3 regions of the Anaerolentibacter hominis genome follow, and region 1 is predicted to be linked to each of the others. Evidence: a T-box and tRNA genes for the amino acid it is inferred to sense, from the RefSeq annotation. Region 1 holds a T-box; the other regions hold tRNA genes.
What was found. A T-box is a leader RNA that pairs with one kind of tRNA and senses whether it is charged. The one in region 1 lies ahead of ABCW47_RS14030 (valine--tRNA ligase), so its partner is inferred to be a tRNA-Val.
Positions count from the first base shown of each region.

Region 1 (5,629 bases):
ATCTGTCTGCGGCATCCTTATATTTTTTCGTTACAGCACATCTGTAAAAAACCCCGCCGGCAGTCAGGAGTAATCAAGAATAATCCTGTGTTTGAGCTTGAACTCTGACTAGACCTCTGAACGTACAGAGGCCCTTCCTCCCGGAAACCAACGGGTTAGAAATATTGTAGTCCTGTTTCAGATGGAATGCAAGAAGGGAGCGTGAATCGGACTGTTGTTTAGCTCCAGCCCATCATATTTTTCACCATCTGAAATCTGGCTTTGTCCTTTGGCGGAAGATCCTCGGATAAAATATCCATCATCATCTGGGACTCTTCTCTGGTAAAAGCTATGTTTTCCCGTTTCAGCTGATCCATAGTCTGCATGATAAGAGGAACCATCTGTTCAGTAGACTTTCCTTTCCCCGCGGCAGCTAAATTGTTCAGCAGCTCCATTTTTCTGGGGTCCATATTCCGAAATGCGGGATTGTCCGACCAGTTCATCGGCATAAAAGCCTCCTTTCTGTTTTCATCGCGAATTTCTGCGGTCTGCAGGTTGTAGGCAGGCGTTCACAACATAGACTGCATCGCATCAAAGTTTTGTCTCTGTTCCGGTGACATCTGCTGCATAAGCATGTCGAACAGAGGGTTACCGGCTCCAAGTCCCGGTCTCTTGCCGGAAAAACTGGAATAGGTGGAGTACATCTTGCGGACTTTGACAAAGTTTAACATCATATCCACCATTTCCAGCTCTCTCCCCATACAGAGGGGGCGTACAGAAGAAAGCAGACCCTCCATATCAAGTGGCTGTTCATTCCCTATGGAAGCTGCCGAAAGATCCGGTGTCTGACCCGCATTATGTATCGAGTCGGATAATTCAGCTACTTTTAAGATAAGGCTCAGCCGTTCCCCGGTGGCCGGATCAACATAGGGCAGAGCTGCTTTTAAAAATTCGGAACCACGTCCAAAAATACCTGGCATATTTATTGATATCCTCGTTTTTTTATTAGCTTATGTGGAAAGAAAAATGAAAATACCAAGTGGACGTAAAATAGCGGTGAAAAGGTTGAAGCAAGCTTGTCAAATGCTAATATTTGGTGTATCATAATTTATGCATGGTGTTGTATGACAAGTTGGTTTTGCCATTTGGCCATATGATATGGACATGCAGTCCCTGATCCCGGTATCGGACAGCGGATAGCTGTGCCCATGACCGCAGTATCACAACGCAAGTTTGCGGATGCGCGGTGCATGGCTCCGGATGAGGGTGGGGTTCAGGGCAGAGATGCCGGTTTTAGACCGGCCTGTAGGGAGAGTACAGAACGAAACAAATAACTGCAGCCAAACTGTAGTTAGCACGGAAGGTTAAGATTGAAAAATTCCACAGTTGTGATGATTTTTCGATCGGCTGTTTGAGCCGGAGCCTCAAACAGCTTTGACGCTGCATGGGATATCGCCTGCGCGGTTTCCCATGTGCGTGTCTTCACTAAAATCAGCTCAGACATGGAGGTAATTATGAAAGGGTTAACAGATGTGTACACAATGTATAACGGTGTGACTATTCCCTGTGTGGGATATGGTACTTGGCAGACTCCGGACGGGGATGTGGCGCGTGAGTCAACGAAAGAAGCAATTATTGCCGGATACCGTCATATTGATACGGCGCAGGCTTATCACAACGAGCAGAGCGTAGGCGATGGTATCAAGGAAGGTCTTGCAGCGGCTGGACTGAAGAGAGAAGATATTTTCATTACGACAAAATTATGGTGTGACAGAAAAGACTATGAAGATACAAAAGCAGCTGTCCGTGAATCCATTGAAAAACTGGGTTGTGAATATCTGGATTTACTGTTAATCCACTGGCCGATTTCCACCCCTCATAAAGACTGCTGGCAGGAGAAGAACAGGGACGCATGGAGAGCCATGGAAGATTTATATAAAGAAGGCGTTCTGCGTGCGATCGGACTGAGCAACTTCTACGTTCATCATATTGATGCATTGAATTATACGGTAAAACCGATGGTGAATCAGATTGAAATCCATCCTGGATATATTCAGAAAGAACTGGTAGAATACTGCAAGGCAAATGACATTGTAGTGGAGGCATGGAGTCCGCTTGGCAGCGGCGCAGTCCTGAACAATGAATTCTTAAAAGGCATTGCACAGAAATACAACAAATCCGTTGCACAGCTGTGTATCCGGTTCTGTCTTCAGTACGGCGTACTGCCGATGCCGAAATCTGTTCATAAAGATAGAATTATTCAGAATACGGAAGTATTTGACTTTGAAATTTCAAACGAAGATATGGAAGCAATTATGAACATGGAGCAGACAGGTTGGTCAGGTCTGCAGCCGGATGGCAAACTGCCGTTCTAATTAGATGGCAGATTCACGAAGCAGAAAAGCGGCTGTCCGAATCTGCCTGTGCAGCTTAAATGTACAGACCCCCTTGACAGATCGTACGGATTCGCATACTATAGTGAATAACCAAGAGCCGAAAGGCAATCAAATAGCATAAATGTAGTGAAGGAGAGGAGTAAGCGGATAACCTTTTCAGAGAGAATCTTTCGCTGGCTGAAAGAAGGTTCAAAGAAGTATCTGCCGAAGGTAGCTCCGGAACAGTATTTCCGAACAGAGTAAGAAATAACGGGTCGTTCCGTTAATGACGGCTGAGATATTGTATGTTACAGGTGCAGAAACCTGTTTGCAGTATGAATAAAGGTGGTACCACGGTTTTCGTCCTTTCGAAACGCGGTACCACCTTTCTTGTTACCCTGAGCCGGACATAAGCAAGCGAGTCCGGCGCAGGAAGAGTAAATCAAGCGAGCCATACCTATTCTAAAATCTTACATCAGAACCGGCCATCCCATACTAGCAGGCTGTGCTGTGGGATTTTAAACCAAAAAAGTTATTTACGCTAAGGAAGGAGAAACAGGATGAAAAATCTTGAAAAGACGTACAATCCACAGGCGATTGAAGACCGCCTCTATGAAAAGTGGATGAATAAAAAATATTTTCACGCTGAAGTAGACAGAAGTAAAAAACCATTTACGATTGTGATTCCGCCTCCAAATATTACCGGGCAGCTCCATATGGGCCATGCACTGGACAACACCATGCAGGATATTCTGATTCGTTTTAAACGGATGCAGGGCTATAATGCACTCTGGCAGCCGGGCACGGATCACGCCAGCATAGCGACCGAGGTCAAGATTATCCAACAGCTGAAAGAAGAAGGAATCGAGAAAGAGGATCTGGGCCGTGATGGCTTTCTTGAGCGCGCCTGGGAGTGGAAGGAAGAGTACGGCGGACGTATCATCAGCCAGCTGAAAAAACTGGGCTCATCCTGTGACTGGGACAGGGAACGTTTTACCATGGATGAAGGATGTTCCAGGGCTGTTACGGAAGTATTCGTTAATCTGTATAACAAAGGCTATATCTATAAAGGCTCCCGGATTATCAACTGGTGTCCGATATGCCAGACTTCTATCTCGGATGCGGAGGTAGAGCACGAGGAGCAGAGCGGGCATTTCTGGCATATTCAATATCCGATTGTAGGCAGCGATGAATTTGTGGAAATAGCCACAACCCGTCCGGAAACGATGCTGGGTGATACGGCTCTGGCGGTTAATCCGGAGGATGAGCGCTACACCCATCTGGTTGGAAAGAGCGTAATGCTGCCCCTGATGAACCGTGAGATCCCGATTGTGGCCGATTCCTATGTAGACCGTGAGTTTGGAACGGGTGTCGTAAAGATTACGCCGGCTCATGACCCCAATGACTTTGAGGTAGGGAAGCGTCATAATCTGCCGGAGATCAATATTTTAAACGACGATGGAACCATCAACGGCAATGGCGGCAAATTCAAGGGAATGGACCGCTATGAGGCCCGCAGGGCCATTGTAAAAGAACTGGAAGAATTGGGCCTGCTGGTTCGTGTAGAAGAACACGTTCACAATGTCGGTACCCATGACCGCTGCAAGACGACCATTGAACCTATGGTAAAACAGCAGTGGTTTGTTAAAATGGAAGAATTGGCAAAACCGGCGATTGAAGCTCTGAAAAATCAGGATTTGAAATTTGTGCCGGAGCGGTTTGACAAGATCTATCTTCACTGGCTGGAAAATATCCGCGACTGGTGTATTTCCAGACAGCTGTGGTGGGGACACCGGATTCCTGCATACTATTGTGACGAATGTGGGGAGATCGTAGTAGCAAAAGAAGCGCCCGCTGTATGTCCGAAGTGCGGTTCCGTTCATTTGACGCAGGATGAGGACACACTAGATACCTGGTTCAGCTCGGCGCTGTGGCCATTTTCCACATTGGGCTGGCCGGATAAAACAGAGGATCTGGATTATTTCTACCCCACGGACGTACTGGTAACAGGCTATGATATCATTTTCTTCTGGGTTATCCGTATGGTATTTTCCGGGCTGGAGCATATGGGAACAACGCCGTTCCATACAGTGCTGATCCACGGCCTTGTGAGAGATTCCCAGGGGCGTAAGATGAGCAAATCGCTGGGCAACGGAATTGACCCTCTTGAAGTGATTGATAAATACGGCGCGGATGCCCTGCGTCTTACCCTGATTACCGGAAATGCTCCTGGAAATGATATGCGCTTTTATTGGGAGAGAGTGGAAGCCAGCCGGAACTTCGCCAATAAGGTATGGAATGCTTCACGGTTTATTATAATGAATATGGAGCAGGCGGGCGAAGCGCTGTGCGGGCAGGATGTGAAGCTTTCTGAGCTTACCCAGGCGGACAAATGGATATTGTCCAAGTGCAATGACCTGGTACGGGATGTTACCGATAATATGGAAAGCTATGAGCTTGGCATTGCGGTACAGAAGATCTATGATTTTATCTGGGAAGAATTCTGCGACTGGTATATTGAGATGGTAAAACCCCGTTTCTACGGGGAAGAAGATACGACAAAGGCGGCGGCTATCTGGACGCTTCGCACCGTTTTAACTACCTCATTAAAGCTGCTTCATCCCTATATGCCGTTTGTAACGGAGGAAATCTTCTGTACGATACAGCAGGAGGAAGAATCTATTATGATTTCTTCCTGGCCGGAGTATCAAGAAGAGTATCACTTCGCCGCAGATGAAGAGGCGGTGGAGACGATTAAGGCAGCCGTAAAGGGCATCCGTACCGTGCGCAGTGATATGAATGTACCGCCAAGCAAAAAAGCGCAGGTTATTGTTGTTTCCGAGGAAGAAAAACTCCGCGGTATTTTCGAGACCAGCAAGATTTTCTTTGCAACACTTGGCTATGCAAGTGAAGTGAAGGTTCAGTCGGATAAAAATGGCATTCCGGAGGATGCGGTTTCCACTGTAATTCCAGGTGCTACAATCTATATACCGTTTGCTGAACTGGTGGATATTGAGAAGGAAATAGAGAGGCTTGAGAAAGAAAGAGCCAGACTGGACGGCGAGTTGAAGCGAGTTACCGGCATGCTTTCCAACGAACGTTTTATCAGCAAGGCTCCGGAAGCCAAGATTGCGGAGGAGAAGGAAAAGCTGGAAAAATATACAAATATGATGGAACAGGTAAAAGAGCGGCTGTCCCAGCTGAAAAAATAAGAGGATACAGAGAGAAATACGCAGGGAAGGGCAGAAGTTTGAAACAAAAATAGTTTCAAACCA
Region 1 is NZ_JAWDIX010000005.1:133,566-139,194, forward strand. Features, by position in the region: gene ABCW47_RS14015 (hypothetical protein) at 219-488, opposite strand; gene ABCW47_RS14020 (hypothetical protein) at 549-959, opposite strand; gene ABCW47_RS14025 (aldo/keto reductase) at 1,494-2,354, shown strand; T-box leader at 2,493-2,725, shown strand; gene ABCW47_RS14030 (valine--tRNA ligase) at 2,915-5,566, shown strand.

Region 2 (5,629 bases), on a different contig from region 1:
AGCATGTCTATCCTGTTTACACTGGATGGCTGGGCCATCAGAAATTTATTCCTCAGAGGTGCGGGGGGATAGGCGCCAAACAGGAAGGAGGGCTCCAGAACAGGGAATTCTGTAAAAGCCGCCTCCGCTCCGGTACAATACGCCGGGCAGCCAAGCCGATCCTGCAATAAACGGTTTCCTCCAATATGATCCGCATTGGAATGGGTATTGATGATGGCCTGGGGTTCCCATTGGTTGGCGGTCAGGATTTTCTGTATCTTTTTCCCGGCCTCTTTGTCATTTCCGGTATCGATCAGTATGACATGGGAATCATCTGTACGGTACATACCGATTTTTGCCGGGCAGTTAATATAAAAGGTATTGGCCGCGGCCTGAATCAATTCATACATCGCTTAGTACTCCTTTCTATCTTGCGGCTGGAATATCCACTGTCTGCAGCCGGGCTGACATCTGCATGTAATCGACTTTGATCTGCCTGTACATGGACAGGATATCCGAACCATATGTTTCTGAGGTTCTGATGATCTGATCATAATTCTGAAGAACGGTATTGACGACCAGCGGACATAGTTTACCGGAATCCCGCATATCGGCCAGAACAGACATCGTCTTTTCTCTGTTGAAGGCATCCTTGTAACTCCTTCTTCTTATCAGCGCGCTGACGATATCAGCCACCGCCACGATCCGTTCAGCCAAAGTTAAATCCGCGCCTGTAAGCTGACGGGGATATCCGGTGCCGTCCAGTTTTTCATGGTGGCGCACCGCAATGCGGTTGATCTCGGAATTGACGTCGCCGCCCAGAATCTGTTCTGTTATCACCACATGATTCTTCATAATCTCCATTTCAGCAGGTGTCAGAGGACCTGGCTTTTCCAGTATTTCAATGGGACAGGCCACCTTTCCCACATCGTGAAGAAGCGCCCCGAAATATATTTTCCGGATTTCAGATTGTTCAAGATTCAGAAGTTCTCCGATCACCTGGCTCACCGATACCGTGGTGATGGTGTGAAGAACCATAAATTCACTCCGAAAGTCAATCGCATAGGCGATCATTGAGAGAAACTGCTGCTTTTCTGTGTAGGTAAATACCGCATTCCTGGTGATATCGGTTAAGCAGGAACCGGCATCCCTTTTTCTGAGGCTGCCAAGCAAATCTGACTGGCCGGCCGCACGGAGAAATAAGTCAGCCCAATAAGGAGAGAACAGGGAACCCCTCTCTTTACGAACGTAAGACAGGCAATATTCCGGATCTTTATACTGCAGCAGAATGTCCATCCGGTCCGCAAGCATTATCAATCCGGCGTAATGGGATTCATTCAGCCGAGCGGCAAAACGGTCAGTAATAGAATCACAGGGATTGCAGGCCTGTCTGGTCTGGAACGCTGCGTAAGCGTGAAAAGGCAGATGATGAAAGAGAAGAATATCTGCATATTCAAAAAAAGGAGAAAAGTTTTTCAGATAAAGATAGCTGTAGACAGAGTGCCGCCAGAAGTTCTGACTCTCAAACTGCATCATATCATTAATATCTTCCGTCTTATACGCTCCGATATCATGCAAAAGCCCCAGCAGAGAAAGATTGATCAATTCCCGCTCATCCAGTTTCCCTTCTTCCGACAATATAGAATGTATAAGAACAGCGACCCGCTCTCCGTGGCCGACCAGCCGTGGGTCCACACAGCCCAGTGTTCTTCTTATGATTTGTATGATATCGATGCTGCTGATTACTTTCATAACGTACCTTCCCATACTATTGAAATAAGATTATTCTAACATAATAAAGCCGGAAAAACTATGAAAAATCACCTGGAACAGGGAAAAGAAATGTGGGAGATCAGCCTGAAATTCCATGAAAAAAGAACCCATTCTTAAAGATTTAAGAAGGATTCTGTCTGAAAATAAAAGAAATGGAGACAACAGGACTCGAACCTGCGACCCTCTACACGTCAAGCAGATGCTCTCCCAGCTGAGCTATGTCTCCATATCGGAATTATAACACAGACGGGGTGAGAAATGCAATAAAATAAGCGGATAACGGGAATCGAACCCGCCTCTCCAGCTTGGGAAGCTGGCGTTCTACCAATGAACTATATCCGCCTGGTAAAGATTATTATAATGTTTTTAGCGGAAAAGTCAATAAGGATTGTTCCGATTCTTAAAAGATAACAAGCCGGCTTCCTATTTTTTCTGCAGATAGGATGCGAGAATATCAATAAATTCACCGGTAGACGGCTTGGTTTTCAGAGGATATCCCGCAATCTGCTCCAGAAAGGTTCTGTTTCCTCTGAACCAGCAGACTTCGATTACTGTGCGCAGATTGCGCTCGACGCAGGGCACCGTTGTTTTAAAATGCTTTGCAACATCCGGATAGAGACATTTTGTGATAAAAAGCAGCCGGTTCTCATCCTCCAGAGCCAGCGAAATGGAATAAGCCAGAAAATGGTATCCCCGGTATGTTGCGGGAATCCCAAGCTTGCGTATTAGCAGATATGCTTCAGACAAAATCAAACCCACACTTTCTATTGTTTTTTCTATGCCGCAGGCTGACAGGATGTATCAGACGAAGATGAGATAACCGGCGGTCCAGGTTATGTTACTGCACAATAGCTTTAAATCCGAAATATCTGATTTAAAAAGACAAATTTTTACAAGGCATCTTTCGTTTCTATGGTTTCCGACAAGCTTTTTATGACAATCTGACAAAATACGACTTGCAGAGGAGCAGCAGAGATGGGCTATAGTCTGACACGGGCCTGGATGGCGATATGCAGCTAAATTTAAAAAACGTTAAGATTTTCCTAAGATATACTCCTTTCATGCCGGTCAGAAATCCTGTATACTGAATACAGACAGGCATGGATTTGGAGGGATTTAGATGAAGGGACGGGTAATGATCGTCGACGATGAAAAGGAAATTGCCGATCTGGTGGAGATATACTTGAAGAACGACGGATTTGAGACAGAGAAATTTTACAATGGAACTGAAGTGCTGAAACGGATGGAAGAAGAAAATCCGGACCTTATTCTGCTGGATGTAATGCTTCCCGATATGGATGGTTTTGCAATCTGCCGGAAGATAAGAGAAAAGTATAATTTTCCTGTCATTATGCTGACGGCCAAGGATCAGGATCTGGACAAGATTACAGGACTTACCATGGGGGCGGATGATTATATAACCAAGCCCTTTCATCCTCTGGAGCTGTTGGCCAGGGTAAAAGCGCAGATGCGCCGTTACACGACCTATAATCAGCTAGAGACAGAGCCAAAGGGCAACGTGATTGCGTTCTCCGGGCTGGTGATTAACCAGGATGATTATTCCTGTATGCTCAACGAGAAAGAAGTTTCACTCACACCCACTGAGTTTGCCATTTTGTGGCATCTTTGCAGTAACAGAGGCAAGGTGGTAAGTTCTGAGGAACTGTTCCGGGAGGTGTGGGGTGAGAAATATTATACCAACAGCAACAATACGGTGATGGTTCACATTCGGCATCTGCGGGAAAAAATGCATGACAGTGTGGAGTGTCCCAAATATATTAAAACAGTATGGGGAGTAGGGTATCGAATTGACGAGTGATTTTAAACGGCTGAAAAGGAAATTCCTGGGTTCCATTGTGATGTGTACACTGGGCGCGCTGGCGGTTCTGGCTGTTATCATGAAAGTCTTTGTAGACGGCCTGCTGCAGGCCCCTTTTGCAGAAGGGTTTGTGCGGCTCTGCCAGAAACTGTTTCATATGTCCTACTACGACGGTGTGGCAATATACCAGTATATTTTTCTTGAAAAAAAGGCCCTCTGGATAGCGCTGGCCTTTTTCCTGCTGCTTATTGTAGCAATTTACATTGCCCTGAACCGGTTTACGGCGTATTTTACACAGATCAATCATGGGCTTGACCATCTGATCCACCCATCGGAAGAACCGGTTTCTTTTAAACCAGAGCTGGAATTTATGGAACGTAAGTTCACAGAAGTAAGCGCAACCCTGGAAAAGCGGGAAAAGGATGCCAGGGATGCGGAGCAGAGAAAAAATGATCTGGTTCTCTACCTGGCCCATGATATAAGGACTCCGCTGACGTCGGTTATCGGGTATCTGAGCCTTCTGGAGGAGGCCCCGGATATGCCGGTGGAACAGAGGGCAAAATACACGAAGATCACGCTGGAAAAGGCATATCGTCTGGAACAGTTGCTCAATGAGTTTTTTGAAATAACCAGGTACAATCTTCAGACCATCATTCTGAATAAAGAGGAAATTCACCTGGACTTTATGCTGCTGCAGATTGCAGACGAATTCTACCCTATTCTGGAGTCGGAGGGGAAAACCATAGAGGTTCATGTTCCGGATAATCTAACCATAATCGGGGATGCGGACAAGCTGGCAAGGGTATTTAACAACATTCTTAAAAATGCGGCGGCATACAGCAGTCCGGATACGGTCATCGAAGTTGAAGTGGTACAGGAAGGAGCGGAGACGGTAATCAGCTTTAAAAATAAGGGTAAGCTGATACCGGAAGCACAGCTGAATCAGATATTTGAAAAGTTTTATCGGGTGGACTCATCCAGGACCAGCAGTACGGGCGGTTCCGGGTTGGGCCTGGCGATTGCCAGGGAGATTGTAAATGCCCATGGCGGGAGCATTGCCGCGAAAAGCGGCGCGCAAGGAACTGTTTTTACAGTCCGGCTTCCATCAAAATAAATAGAAGATTATGTTCTGCCCTGCCGAAAAGCGGGCCGTCCCGGATCATTCATTTGAATATCCGGAACGGCCCGCTTTTGATATTACTTTGATACATATTAAGGGCTTTTATCTATTTTAATTAAGAAATCATTAATGAATGATAAGAGGGCATTAAAAAATAACCCGATCAAGTCTGTTATGCTAATAACAAGAGGTACAAAATACCGCGGGCTCAAGCTTCGCGGAGAACGAATGAAAACAGAAAGAAGGAATAAGGGGTATGAATAACGAGATGGAAAGAGAAAAAGTTGCGGTTTTATTTGGAGGATGTTCCACAGAATATAGTGTGTCACTGCAGTCTGCGTATGCGGTCATTACCCACATCGACACAGAAAAATATGAGCCGGTTCTAATCGGCATTACCAGAGAAGGAAAGTGGTTTCACTACTTTGGAAATCCGGAACGTATCCCTCTGGATACCTGGCTGGAAGACGAAGCAAAGACAGAGGCGGCGATTTTACCGGACCGTCAGATCCATGGCATGATGGAGTGGAGAGATGGAGCGGTATCCTTCACCAGGCTGGACTTTGTATTCCCTGTCCTGCACGGCAGGAACGGGGAGGACGGCACAGTACAGGGGCTGATTGAACTGGCAGGGATTCCACTGGTAGGCTGTGCGACCCTCTGTTCAGCACTCTGCATGGATAAGCAGATGGCGCATGAGAGGGCGGCAGCGGCCGGGGTGGCGGTGCCGAAGGCCGTACAGCTGCTCAGGGGGGAAGAAAAACTTGCGGAACAAAAGGCGGCGGGACTGACATTTCCCCTTTATGTAAAACCGGTGAGGGCCGGTTCCTCCTATGGGATTACCCGGATAGAAGCCATGGATGAACTGAGTAAGGCTGTGGAGACAGCCTTTGAGCATGACAGCAGGGTAATCATCGAAGAAGAAATCAAGGGATTTG
Region 2 is NZ_JAWDIX010000001.1:377,757-383,385, forward strand. Features, by position in the region: gene ABCW47_RS01610 (MBL fold metallo-hydrolase) at 1-389, opposite strand, end outside; gene ABCW47_RS01615 (HD-GYP domain-containing protein) at 406-1,731, opposite strand; tRNA gene ABCW47_RS01620 (tRNA-Val) at 1,906-1,978, opposite strand; tRNA gene ABCW47_RS01625 (tRNA-Gly) at 2,024-2,094, opposite strand; gene ABCW47_RS01630 (sporulation initiation factor Spo0A C-terminal domain-containing protein) at 2,176-2,499, opposite strand; gene vanR (VanR-ABDEGLN family response regulator transcription factor) at 2,873-3,571, shown strand; gene ABCW47_RS01640 (sensor histidine kinase) at 3,561-4,685, shown strand; gene vanG (D-alanine--D-serine ligase VanG) at 4,960-5,629, shown strand, end outside.
Region 2: it has a tRNA-Val gene. The T-box ahead of ABCW47_RS14030 (valine--tRNA ligase) is inferred to sense a tRNA for this amino acid. The anticodon was not compared.

Region 3 (5,629 bases), on a different contig from region 1:
TTCATCCTCAGGCAGATCAAAATCCAGTTCCACCGTAAAGGTAGTCCCCTTCTCCACCTCGCTCTGCACAGAGATAATACCGCCCATCAGGGTTACCAGATTTTTCGTGATCGGCATGCCAAGGCCGGTACCGCCAAATCTCTGACCCACAGCTGTACTTTCCTGTTCAAATGGTATGAACATCTGATCCAGAAATGCTTCGCTCATCCCGATTCCGGTATCGCTGACCGTGAATCTCAGGCGAATCCTGTCCTCTTTTTTCTGCAGCTGCCTGATCTCCAGACGTATCGTGCCGCCCTCCGGTGTGAATTTGAGGGCATTGGACAGGAGATTAAGCAGCACCTGGTTCAGGCGCAGCGCATCACCCACCAGCAAAGTATCGGTAAGTTCCACAACCGGCACTGTAAAATCCAGCCCTTTTGCCACAGCCTGGGGATAAATGATAGAAGTGACCGATTCCGCCACTGTCTGCAGATCAAACGGCTCATGGGCAATCTTCATTCTGCCGGCGTCAATTTTGGACATATCCAGCACATCGTTGATGAGCGACATCAGGTGTTTGGAGGACTGTGCAATTTTGCTCAGACAGTCCGCTACTCTCTGACGGTCATTAATATTTGCAGCCGCTATAGTGGTCATACCGGTGATAGCGTTCATCGGTGTACGGATTTCATGGCTCATGCGGGAAAGAAAATCTGATTTGGCCTGATTGGCACGCTCTGCCACAGACAAAGCATCCTTGAGCGCCTCCGTCTGTTCGGTCAGTTTCTTCTGCATATGCCGCAGCTCGGTGACATCGGTGATATCAATAAAAATCACCAGGTATATCGGGCAGCCCTCCTGCCAGTCCACACAGTCGGCGCTGACCTGCAGCCACAGAGACTGTCCAAGACGGCTTTCCACCCGCATGACAAAATGCACCGGTTCCCCCGCCAGAAGCTTCTCCCGCTGCTCCATGATCACATCCATATTGTCCACGATATTCTGCCGATGCAATATGCCTTCGGCCCCGTCTTTGCCGGCTCCGAAATATTCCATAAATTTGGAATTGCCTTCCAGAAGCGTCAGGCGCAGATGAGGGTCGATCCGGTATTTTGCCACAAAGCCCGGCAGGCTCTCGTAAGTTACCGACTGCTCCTTCTGCATCCGTACCACATCATCTATATTCGTCATAACCGTATAGGCAACCTGAACCCCGTTGATATATTCATCCGCGAACAGTGTGGAGAGCTGTATCCAGATGAAGTCTCCGCTTTTCCTTCGGAAACGGGAAAGCAGCTTATATCCGTTCTTCTTTGTCCGAATCGCCTCATAAACTGCGTCCGACAGCTCTTTCCATTCTTTTGGGTCATCTTTATAATAAAGATCCGGTCTGTTATGGAATGTGGCTTCGTATTCCTCCTTCGGCCATCCGGTAAACTCATAATAAAACTTATTTGCCCAGACCAGCGTAAAATGTTCGTCCAGCAGGTGTTTACTTACACTGACACCCAAAAGCTGCATCAGTGTGCTGTATTCATAATCAGCAGGTGTAAATTTCGAACTTATGTCTTCTGTGTCCATCTCTATATCATCTTCCATCATCCTTACAGTTCCTCCTCATCTAATATGCCTTCTGCCGCAGCTAAATTCCAGCAGACACTATACATCCTGAAAAGCAAACACCTTGTTCATAATAGTTCCTTTCGAGTATATCATAATTTTCTTGTGTTCTCAATGATTTATGGCGTTTTCACCCGAAAAATGGTACAGTATTGTCAAAAGGAACATGGAGGCATATAACGTTTGAACGACAACCATCAATTTTCCAGTCTGATCTATGAATATTTTCTGCTGCGTATACAATTCGGGTATTATAGCTATGGTGATACTCTGCCCACCATTGATACACTATGCCGTGAATTCAGTGTGGGTGCACAAACGGTAAAAGCCGCGCTTCGGCGTCTGAGAACGGAAGGATATATTTCTATGTACAGCGGCCAGACAACCAGGATTTTATTCCGGCAGACCGAGAAGGAACGGCTTTATTTCGTTCGCAGTTTTTATTCCCATCGCCGGGAAGATTTTTTCGACCTTTACGAAGCTGGGGAATTCATCTTTATTCCACTGCACATGGAATGTCTGAGGAACATGAACGATGCGGATCTTGCCTATCTTACCTGTTTATCAGAACGTGCTCAGCCGGATGACCTGTTTCGTTTCTACAGCTATACTCTGCAGAAGCTGAATAATTCACTGGCCTTAAATCTCTTTTGGGAAACATCCATGTTTCATGGGTTTCCCTTTGCACGGACGTCCACCTGGCCGCTGCCTTACGATGCAGGTCTTGTACAAAACCGTATGCAGTCGCTGATTGCCCAGGTACGCCGCTATGACCGGGATGCCGTACACAATATGCTTCTGGATTATCAAAGAAGGGATATAGCACGTCTGAAAGAACATATGGCATCGGGTTCTGCTCCTGCTTCAAAAGAAGATCGTACGCCATTTGTCTGGCGAATTTACCGTGACCGTCCGCAGCTTTGCTACAGTCTGGCCATACGTATCCTGCACGATATCTACATGGGAGAATACAGCAGTCATAATTATCTGCCTTCCTACGAAAAGATTTCGAAAAAATATGGTATTTCTATCAGCACGGTACGGCGGACTATCACCTTATTGAACCAGGCAGGCGCTGCCCACTCTGTTAATGGAGTGGGAACGCGTATTTACACTATGGGAGAGCAGTGTAATAAGCCAGATTTAAACAGTCCTGCCGTTCGCCAGAACCTGGCCCTTTTCATCCAGGCTTTTGAGCTTATCGTGTATTCCTGTGAAGGGATCATGCTTGATCTTCTTAATCATGTATCCCGGCAAAGACTGAACGCTTTTATTGACCAGCTGGCGGGGAACCGGCAAAATGGGCAGTGTGAGCGGACCGTATGGCATATCCTGATTTTTATAGCAGAAAACCACCCATTAAATGGGATCAGGGAAATCTATTCCAAAATATATGGTCTCTTTCTCTGGGGGTATCCGCTGAGAGCCTCATTGGAAGAACATTGGAAACTTTACCAGGCCAGGGCTGATATGACTTTTACAGAAATGATGATTCAGCATTTGAAAAATAATGATTATAAACAGTGCAGCAGGACCTTTCATGAATTAACCGTGCAGCAGTTCGATACGGCGATAAACTACCTTTCCCGCCAGGGTATTTCCCCAGAGGAACTGCGTCTGTCCCCGTCTATCCGGATGCTGTCAACAGAGATATAAATCGATGCGCGAGTGCGCATAGGATGTTTTTCGTTATACAGGAAATTTCTCCAAACATTCCTATATAACAAAAAAACCGGTACGCAATGCGTACCGGTTTTTATTCGTAGCGGAGGACGGATTTGAACCGCCGACACCACGGGTATGAACCGTGTGCTCTCGCCAACTGAGCTACTCCGCCATGTGACCCGTAATATCGCTATTACAGAAGTGGGACCTACAGGGCTCGAACCTGTGACCCTCTGCTTGTAAGGCAGATGCTCTCCCAGCTGAGCTAAGATCCCGTAATCAAGTCACTTTGATATTATATTAAGTCCTGTCCCTTTTGTCAACCTCTTTTTTTACAAATATTAACTTTCCTTCCATCCTTCCTTTTGTTGACTTGCCTCAGGCCTTCCCCTATAATATTTTTATAACGCTCCGCCAGGGCTTTAGTACTGCTTCCCTGTAAAATCAAACGAAAGAGGAATTGCCATGTATCACTTTATCATCAATCCCAGATCCCGAACCGGCAAGGGCCAGGAAGTCTGGGAATCCGTTAAGCAGCTTCTGGATCAGAAGGGCATTGCCTATACACATCATTTTACCCACTATGAATTCCATGCTGTTAAAATAGCAGGAGACCTCTGCCGCAGGTATCCGGAAGAGAAAACAATCGTGATCGTAGGCGGAGACGGGACGGTAAACGAAGTCATCAATGGCATTGAAACTTACGAAGATGTCATACTCGGTTACATACCATCCGGTTCCAGCAATGATTACGCCAGAAGCTTAAGTATCCCCAAAGATCCGGCGAAGGCTCTGGAGCATATTCTGGCTGGCAGGATTGTCTGGATTGACCATGGCATCATACAGACAGACCGAAAGACCAGGCGTTATGCGGGAAGTGCCGGGATGGGCTATGATGCGGCTATCTGCAAAGCCAATCTATCTTCCCCGGCCAAGAAGCTCCTGAATAAACTTCACCTGGGAAAGCTTTCTTATATGTGCCTCTCCCTGAAAGTTCTTCTGAAGTATAAACCGGTGGATATACGTCTCCGGGTGGATCATGGTCCCTGGACCCGTTATCAGGACGTCCTGTTTGTGTCTCCCATGAATCAGCCCTACGAGGGCGGCGGTTTTAAGATGGCGCCTCATGCGGATATGTCCGACGGAAAACTGTCTGCCTGCATCATCTACCAGATGCCCAAATGGAAAGCGATGCTTCTGCTTCCACTGGCTTTTTCAGGCCGCCATATGGGAGTAAAGGGCACCGGGGAAGTACATGGAGCAAGGATTGAGATAGCGGCGGATGAACCGCTCATCACCCACGCGGACGGAGAGTATGTAGGGTGTATCGATCACGCGGTCTTTCAGGTTACGCCCCGGAAAATCCGTATGATTGTATAATCAGGTTTCCTGAACATTTCAAGTACGCCTCGGCGTACTTGCTACGAGTCTTATCTACTTCCATAATAAAACGGTAAATCCACAGCCCGGCGGGCGAGGATTTACCGTTTTATTAAAATAACCTTTTTCCGTCGGAAATATCAATTCCAAGCTCTTTCGCCAGACTTGACTGCTTAAACGGATTGATTTTTGATACGATACCGTCCCGCCTGAAAATTGAACCGGTATTTTTAAACCAGAACGTCACTCCTGCATTCACGCACTGCTCCCGAATATCCAGTACCCAGTCATAGTTGCACTCACGTGCTTCCCGGCCTGTTTCTCCACCCGCAGTAACGTGGTCAATACCATGCAGATAGGGCGTCAGATCAATTGCCTCCAAAAGCGGTGCGCAGGCAATAAAACGCCTCCTGATCGGATAAGACAAAAATAACGGGAGCCGGTAATCAGCCGCTTCCTGATTTTCCACCGTACAGCCGATATTTACATTTTCATATCCATCGCCCCAATCAGCAGGAAGGGATACAGGAAAACGGTCGATCCGCTTCGTTAAGATCAAAAAATCGATATCGGATCGTTGTTTGATCATGGCCCAGACCTCTTTACGCCATTCATCCGCCTCCGGAAGGAAAAAATCAGTTGCAAAGCAGGTTGCCAGAATTTTATTGCCTTTAATATTGTATTCCCCTTTTGCGTTCGTTCTGACAGGCCAGTCGAATTTATCGGTTTTTTCTATCTTATTCTGACCATAGCGTTTGGCATGCGGGCCATAAAAATAGCAGTTTGTGCAGCCATCGCTGGCTTTGTAGCATCCTGTCCACGGCTCCCAGTTCATAGTGTTCTCCTTTTTCAAGTACGCCCCGGTGTCTATATGCCCAGAAGCAGCCTTGCAATCTGGAAATAAATCAGCAGTGAAACTGCGTCTACAATCGTCGTAATGAAAGGACTTGCCATAACAGCGGGATCGAATCCGATCCGCTTT
Region 3 is NZ_JAWDIX010000002.1:160,799-166,427, reverse strand. Features, by position in the region: gene ABCW47_RS09965 (response regulator) at 1-1,584, opposite strand, end outside; gene ABCW47_RS09960 (GntR family transcriptional regulator) at 1,786-3,258, shown strand; tRNA gene ABCW47_RS09955 (tRNA-Met) at 3,366-3,439, opposite strand; tRNA gene ABCW47_RS09950 (tRNA-Val) at 3,470-3,542, opposite strand; gene ABCW47_RS09945 (diacylglycerol/lipid kinase family protein) at 3,733-4,647, shown strand; gene ABCW47_RS09940 (DUF5131 family protein) at 4,760-5,482, opposite strand; gene mgtE (magnesium transporter) at 5,515-5,629, opposite strand, start outside.
Region 3: it has a tRNA-Val gene. The T-box ahead of ABCW47_RS14030 (valine--tRNA ligase) is inferred to sense a tRNA for this amino acid. The anticodon was not compared.